DNA from 2 places in the Lysinibacillus sp. UBA5990 genome. Region 1 is predicted to be linked to the other one. Evidence: riboswitches for the same ligand, from Rfam matches in the RefSeq annotation. Region 1 holds a riboswitch; the other holds the start of a gene.
The links. Region 1 has a riboswitch for S-adenosylmethionine ahead of B3D94_RS03245 (methionine ABC transporter ATP-binding protein). Riboswitches for the same ligand answer to the same signal wherever they lie in the genome.

Region 2: it holds a riboswitch for S-adenosylmethionine, as region 1 does, so the genes downstream of both, B3D94_RS04380 (MetQ/NlpA family ABC transporter substrate-binding protein) here and B3D94_RS03245 (methionine ABC transporter ATP-binding protein) in region 1, are expected to answer to the same signal.

The regions. Positions count from the first base shown of each region.
Region 1 is NZ_DJAY01000005.1:71,335-75,180, forward strand. Features, by position in the region: gene B3D94_RS03235 (MetQ/NlpA family ABC transporter substrate-binding protein) at 1-714, opposite strand, end outside; gene B3D94_RS03240 (methionine ABC transporter permease) at 781-1,449, opposite strand; gene B3D94_RS03245 (methionine ABC transporter ATP-binding protein) at 1,439-2,467, opposite strand; SAM riboswitch class I at 2,551-2,654, opposite strand; gene B3D94_RS03250 (thioredoxin family protein) at 2,711-3,022, opposite strand; gene B3D94_RS03255 (hypothetical protein) at 3,038-3,379, opposite strand; gene gcvH (glycine cleavage system protein GcvH) at 3,471-3,846, opposite strand, start outside.
Region 2 is NZ_DJAY01000007.1:19,490-23,335, reverse strand. Features, by position in the region: gene B3D94_RS04390 (pyridoxal phosphate-dependent aminotransferase) at 1-1,120, shown strand, start outside; gene B3D94_RS04385 (PPC domain-containing DNA-binding protein) at 1,168-1,671, opposite strand; SAM riboswitch class I at 1,794-1,899, shown strand; gene B3D94_RS04380 (MetQ/NlpA family ABC transporter substrate-binding protein) at 1,988-2,818, shown strand; gene B3D94_RS04375 (methionine ABC transporter ATP-binding protein) at 2,913-3,846, shown strand, end outside.

The DNA.
Region 1 (3,846 bases):
TGGCGACTCTTTGTCTTCAAGAGAAATCGCATCTTCGATTGGATTTAAGCCATTATCAATAGCAAAGTTAGAATTGATCAGCACTGCGTCCCCTTCGTCGTTTTCGTACATTTGTACAAGCATTTCTGGTGCAGTATTCGCATCAAATTTAAAGTTTTTAGGATTTTCTTCTATATCCTTAATTTCTGCTGCTGTTTTATCAATACCATCTTTTAATTTAATTAAGCCCTTAGCTTCTAATAATGACAGCATACGACCATGATCTGATACTGAATTAGAAAGTAAGATTGATGCACCTTCAGGCAGTTCCTCTAAAGATTTATATTTTTTAGAATAAATACCGATTGGCTCAATATGAACACCACCAGCATTGACGAAGTCATAGCCATTGTCTTTAATTTGCAACTCTAAATACGGAATATGTTGGAAGTAATTTGCATCCAAATCTTTTGATTCTAAATCTTGGTTTGGTAGCACATAGTCTGTATATGTTTCTACTTTTAGGTCAATACCTTTCTCAGCTAAAATCGGTTTTGCTTTATCCAAAATTACTGCATGTGGTGTATTAGAAGCTCCCACTGTTAAAGTAACGTTTTCTTTACTATCTGTTTTATCACCAGATGCTGAATTTGCATCCTCTTTTTTATCAGTACCGCAAGCTGCTAAAGCTAGTACAAGTATTGATAAAAATAATCCTGTTAATAACTTTTTCATTTATGACACTCCTTTTATTTTGATAAAAATATGTTAGCGGCAAGAACCGGAATAACCTCAGTTTTATTAACGTTTATCAATTTTTTCTGTAATGAAATCACCAATCCATTGGATGATAAAGACTACTACTAAGATCAAAATAGTTGCCATTAATGTCACATCTTGGCGATTTCTTTGGAAACCGTCTAAGAAGGCTAAGTTTCCAAGACCCCCTGCACCGATTATTCCTGCCATTGCTGTATAACCGACAAGTGCTACAGCCGTAACTGTAATACCTGAAATAAGTGCTGGTAAGGATTCAGGGATCAGAACTTTCCAAATAATTGTGGCTGTTTTAGCCCCCATTGAACGAGCTGCTTCAATAACACCCTTATCAATTTCTCGTAACGCAATTAATACCATACGCGCATAGAACGGAGCTGCACCGATAATTAAAGCTGGTAAAGCAGCATTAGCTCCACGGATTGTACCTAGTAAAAACTTAGTGAATGGAATTAATAAAATAATTAACACGATAAATGGGATAGAACGGAATATGTTAACGAGCGACCCTGTTAAAAAGCTAACAATTTTATTAGCCCATAACTGATTCGGACTTGTTAAAAATAGGACGATCCCAATGGCTAACCCAAGAATAAATGTAATAACTGTAGAAATGGCCGTCATATATAATGTTTCATACGTAGCCTGCCACATGCTATCCCAGTCTACATTCGGAAAGAGATTAGTTAGCATCTGCAATCACCTCCGTTTGTACTTCCACTGTATTTAAATAGCTTAAGGCTTCAGTCACGTTTGCTTTGGACCCGTCAATTTGCACAATGAGGGTACCATATGCACCATTTTTCGTTTGTGAAATATTTCCGTGTACAATGCTTACTTCCACATCGAATTGCTTCACTAGATGTGAAATAACTGGCTGTTCTGTTTTTTCACCAACAAAAATCAATTTGACAAGTTGTCCAGTTGGATAATTTGCTTTGATTTGTTCTACTGTATCCTGTGTTTCCTTTGTATTTGTAATTTGAGCTACAAATTTCTTAGTAATGGCAGCCTGAGGAGCCTGGAAAACTTGTAATACTTCTCCACGCTCTACAATTTCGCCTGCCTCCATCACTGCTACACGATGACAAATCTTGCGAATGACATGCATTTCATGAGTAATGAGGACAATCGTTAACCCTAAACGTTCATTAATATCCACCAGTAAATCAAGAATTGCATCTGTTGTCTCAGGATCTAGTGCAGATGTTGCCTCATCACATAGTAAAACCTCTGGATTATTTGCTAATGCTCGTGCAATCCCTACACGTTGCTTTTGTCCACCAGACAGCTGTGATGGATATGCTTGATCGCGACCCTCTAAGCCAACAAGTGCTATCAATTCCTTCACCCGTGCCTCACGTTGAGCTTTTGATACACCTGCAATTTCTAATGGGAAGGCAATGTTTTCTGCAACTGTTCGCGACCAAAGTAGGTTAAAATGTTGAAAAATCATACTAACCTTTTGTCTAGCTGCTCTAAGCTTTTGACCTTTAATCGATGAAAATTCTTGATTGTTCACCGTTACTGTTCCTGCTGTTGGTTTCTCTAAACCATTAAGTAAACGAATCATGGTACTTTTACCAGCGCCACTATAGCCGATAATGCCAAAAATTTCACCCTTATTAATAGTAAGGTTAACATCTTTGACTGCCGTTAATTCGCCATTTGCTGTTTTGTATTTCTTCGTTATATTTTGAAGCTGTATCATAGCGAATACTCCTTTTCTTATATAAAAAAACCCCTTCACTCATAGACAAGTAGAAGGGGTCACGTATTATACGTTGAACCGTTCTCTCATCTTTCAAAGAAAAATCTTTGGGTGATTTGGCACCTTTTCACTATGTGATGGTTGCCGGGCTTCATAGGGCACTTCCCTCCGCCGCTCTTCATAAGAGTTCGATATATTTAATGTTTTAGTAATATATTTGTTACTTTACCACGCTAATAAAGTTCAGTCAATTGATTTTTTTAACAATTCGTACAAAAATGGTACGGATTGAAAAGCATAAATCTTTTCTGTCACTTTGCCGCCATCACAAACAAGTAAACAAGGGACGCTTTCAATTTGATGTTCAATAGCAATTTGCTCCAAAAAATTAATATTTGCTTTCCCTAGTTTTAGGTGAGGTAATAGTTGTTCTACAATTGACATCATTTTCGATGCCACTGCACATGTACCACACATCGGTGTATATAAATAAAACGCAGCTTTTTCTCCCGACTGTAAAGCCGTCTCCCACTGCTCTTTTGACCATTCTTCCATTTAGTTCACGCAACCTTACAAAATATATTCATTATGGATTGAGAAATGCGCACGCAGTAAAATCATTGCTAACACTTTTCTTGGTGTTGTTTCTACTTCCTTATATGTCGGCATTGTACGTAAATGCTCCGCTTCCGGATAATGTCTGTCCATTAAAGCGCGTAGCTTATCGCCTGAAGTATCAGCATCAAAAAAAGTAAATAGCTCGCAGCCCTCATAGGGGTCTATTAGCTCCTCTAATTGATGCACTCCAATTGTTCCATTCGTACATAGTATTGTAACATTCTCGTTCAAAATTGGCTCAATTTGTAGCTTATCTGAGCGTCCTTCTACTATCAAGCATTTCCCATCGAACATTACGCCACCTCCATTTAGACATACCCACTTATACATTATTATATAATAAAAAACGCCGGTAGTTTCCGACGTTTTTTGATTATGGCTTGTCTTATTCTGCAGTCATCTCTTCGTATTGTTCTGCTGTCATAAGTTTATCAACTTCTGATGCATCAGCAGGCTCTACGACGATCATCCATGCTTTTTCATATGGTGATTCATTTACGAATTCTGGGCTATCTTCTAAATCTGCATTTACTTCCACTACAGTACCTGAGATTGGTGCATACAATTCAGAAACAGTTTTTACTGATTCTACGCTACCGAATGGATCATCTGTTTTGATTTCATCGCCAACTTGTGGAAGTTCAACGAAAACGATATCTCCTAATTCAGATTGTGCGAAGTGCGTAATACCAATACGTACTTTTCCATCTTCTACTTTTACCCATTCATGCTCTTCAGAGTAACGTAAGTCTTTCGGTGTG
Region 2 (3,846 bases), on a different contig from region 1:
TGCGGCGCTCGTCCAAAAAGTAAACAATGCCCTGGAAGAAGGACGTGATGTGATTAATCTTGGGCAAGGAAATCCCGACCAACCTACGCCTACTCATATCATCCAAGCATTACAGGAAGCAGCTGAAAATCCTCAAAACCACAAATATTCGCCATTCCGTGGTATCGGCGAATTACGTCAAGCCGCTGCTGACTTTTATAAACGGGAATATGATGTGGAGATTGATCCCGACACTGAAGTAGCCATTCTTGGTGGCACAAAAATTGGTCTTGTTGAGCTACCTTTGGCTGTGTTAAATCCTGGTGATACGATGCTATTACCAGACCCAGGCTATCCAGACTACTTATCTGGAGTTGTATTAGGTGATGTAAATTTTGAAGTAATGCCTCTTTTTGCTGAGAATAATTTCTTACCTGATTATGATGCCCTCCCTAAAGAAGTTAAGGAAAAAGCCAAGTTACTTTACTTAAATTACCCAAATAATCCTACTGGTGGTACAGCAACACTTGAATTTTTTGAAGAAACCATTCGTTTTGCTAAGGAGCATAATATCATCGTATCACATGATTTTGCTTATGGTGCGATTGGATTTGATGGCAATAAACCTATTAGTTTCTTACAGGCAAATGGTGCAAAAGAAGTTGGAATCGAAATGTACACATTATCAAAGACTTATAATATGGCAGGTTGGCGCATAGGCTTTGCTGTAGGCAATTCTGATTTGATTGCCGCGATTAATCTTATTCAAGATCATTTGTTTTGTAGTCAATTCCCTGCTATTCAACACGCAGCAGCTATTGCACTGACCTCTTCGCAGGAATGTGCAGATGAGCTAAGAGCTACCTATGAGCGTCGTCGAAATGTTCTAACCGAAGAAGCTCATAGAATTGGCTGGCAAGTAACGGCACCAAAGGGCTCCTTCTTTGCCTGGCTCCCTGTCCCATTAGGTTTTACTAGCGAACAATTTGCTGATATATTGCTCGATAAAGCTGATATTGCGGTAGCCGCAGGTAATGGCTTTGGTCAATATGGGGAAGGCTATGTGCGTATTGGCTTGCTTGTAAGCGAGGAACGTTTACGAGAAGCCATCCATAGAATTGAGCAATTGAACTTATTTTAGCATGGAACAAAATGGAGTCCTGTAGCTTTCTCTAGCTACAGGACTTACTATTTTTCAATTTTCCTTGGAAGATCTAATCCATGTTCTAATGGATAAAATTGCATGTGACCTGTTTCATCGTCCAACTGACGGATATGCTGAATGCCTTGAACTTCTGCCAGCACTACATCTGCTGTTATGACGATATTTCCGCCCTTTATAAAATGACCGCCTGAAACCACTCCCCATTGATCACTCATGGAACCATGGAAATGCGTTTCATATTGTGCATCACGCTTACAAACAACTCCTGAACCTTGGATAAACTCGAGTGGCCCCTCTTTCTCGACCACATCACTAAATCGAACTTTAATGTGGGAAGTTTCATCTGGTACTAAATAAACAAAGCTACTTTTTTGAAAACTACCAATACAACTAATTATGGTTGCCGATTCAATTTTATTCTCTTCACAAAGTGCCTCAATTCCTTCAATAATGTCTGTTCCCATGAGGAGACGAGCACTAATCACCTTACCAAATGAACCTATGCCATAATTAACTCTTACGGACATTCTTCACCCTCCTTCGCGACAAAATATTATAACAATATAAAAAATTTTAAAAATATTTATTGACTTACTATACCCTATAAATTATATTAGTTCTATCGGAAATACAAAAATATAATATGAATCTCTTATCAAGAGTAGCTGAGGGACTGGCCCTATGAAGCTCGGCAACCTCCTTTTATGAAGGAAGGTGCTAAATCCTGCAAACGAAATTCGTTTGATAGATAAGAGAGGACTTTTTTCATGAGCCTCTCTTAATTTGTAAGAGAGTTTTTTTTATTTTCAAAAACCGATAAAACAATTTTTGGAGGTCGTTTTCATGAAGAAGAAAAATAAATTTTTAGTAGGTTTAGCAAGTCTTACATTAGTAGCAGCACTAGCGGGCTGTGGCTCTAAAGAAGATAGTAAAGGAAAAAGCGAAGCTATCGATGAAAATAAAATTGTCGTGGGTGTCACTTCAGGACCTCATGAGCAAATTGCAGAGGTAGCTGCTAAAGTCGCAAAGGAAAAAGGTCTAGAAGTAGAACTAAAATCATTTTCTGATTATGTTTTACCAAATACATCCTTAGCTGAAGGTGATCTTGATGCAAACAGCTATCAGCATAAGCCTTTCCTCGATACATTTAATAAAGATCACGATACAGATTTAGTACCGGTTGGCAAAACAATTTTAAATCCAATGGGTATTTACTCTGAAAAATATAAATCATTGGATGACGTTCCTGAAGGCGCAACATTTGGCTTACCGAATGACCCAACAAATGGAGCGCGTGCTCTCTTTGTTTTACAAGAGGCAGGCTATATTAAATTAAAAGATGGAGCGGACTTAACAGCATCCGTTCGTGACGTGGAAGAAAACAAAAAGAATTTAAAATTCATAGAATTAGAAGCTGCACAAATTCCAAAACAGCTTAGTGAAGTAGATGTAGCTGCTATTAATACTAACTTTGCGCTGGAAGCTGGCATTAATCCGCAAGAGGACTCTATTCTTTTAGAATCTACTGACTCTCCATATGTGAACTACATTGTCGTTCGTGCAGAAAATGAAAACGACCCAACGATTAAAAAGTTCATTGAGGCTTATCAATCTGATGAAGTTCGCCACTTCATTGAAGAGGAATTCAAAGGTTCTGTAATCCCTAGCTGGTAATACGTGCGATAAGCTAAAGAATCTGCCAAATTTCCACTATGGAAACCGCGCAGATTCTTGCTTTTTAGAAGTTAAGAAAGGAGCAACCAATCTGATGATTCAATTACAAAATATTTCAAAAGAATATAAGACGAAAAAAGGCAGTATAAAGGCTGTAGATGGCATCAATCTTCATGTAAAAAAAGGACAAATTCATGGGGTAATTGGGTATAGCGGTGCTGGTAAAAGTACGCTGATTCGTTGTGTTAATTTACTAGAGCGTCCTTCAGCAGGCAAAGTCTTGATTGACAATGTGGATATTACTACCCTTTCACTTCATGACTTACGTCAAACACGACAAAAGATCGGTATGATTTTTCAACATTTTAATCTCTTAAAGACAGCAACCGTTTATAACAATATCGCAGTTCCCTTAAAGCTACTTGGATATAACGAAACAGACGTCAAAAATCGTGTGGCTAAATATGCCGAAATTGTAGGTTTAACAGAAAAGCTAGATAGCTACCCTAATCAGCTTTCAGGTGGACAAAAGCAACGTGTCGCAATTGCACGAGCTTTAGCACAAGAGCCTGAAATTTTACTTAGTGATGAAGCAACAAGTGCGCTTGATCCTGAGACTACAGAGGCTATTCTTGAACTATTGTTAAAAATTAATCGTGAATTAGGAATTACAATCCTACTGATTACACATGAAATGAATGTCATTCAGAAAATTTGTGATGAGGTATCTGTTCTAGAAGCAGGGAAAGTAGTTGAATTTGGTACGGCTATCGAGCTCTTTGCAAAACCACAACACCCTACTACAAGAAAGTTCTTAAGTACCATTTCACAACGTAACTTAACTCCTTCTCTTATTGAGCAGTTAAATGTTTCAGGTAGCGTCATTCGTTTAACATTTCTTGGAGAAAGTACTGGTAAGCCATTATTGGCTGAAGTCAGCAAAGTATATGATGTACAACCAAACATTTTAACAGCCAATATTATTGAATTAAAAAATGGCATTGTTGGTAATATTGTGGTGCATTTAA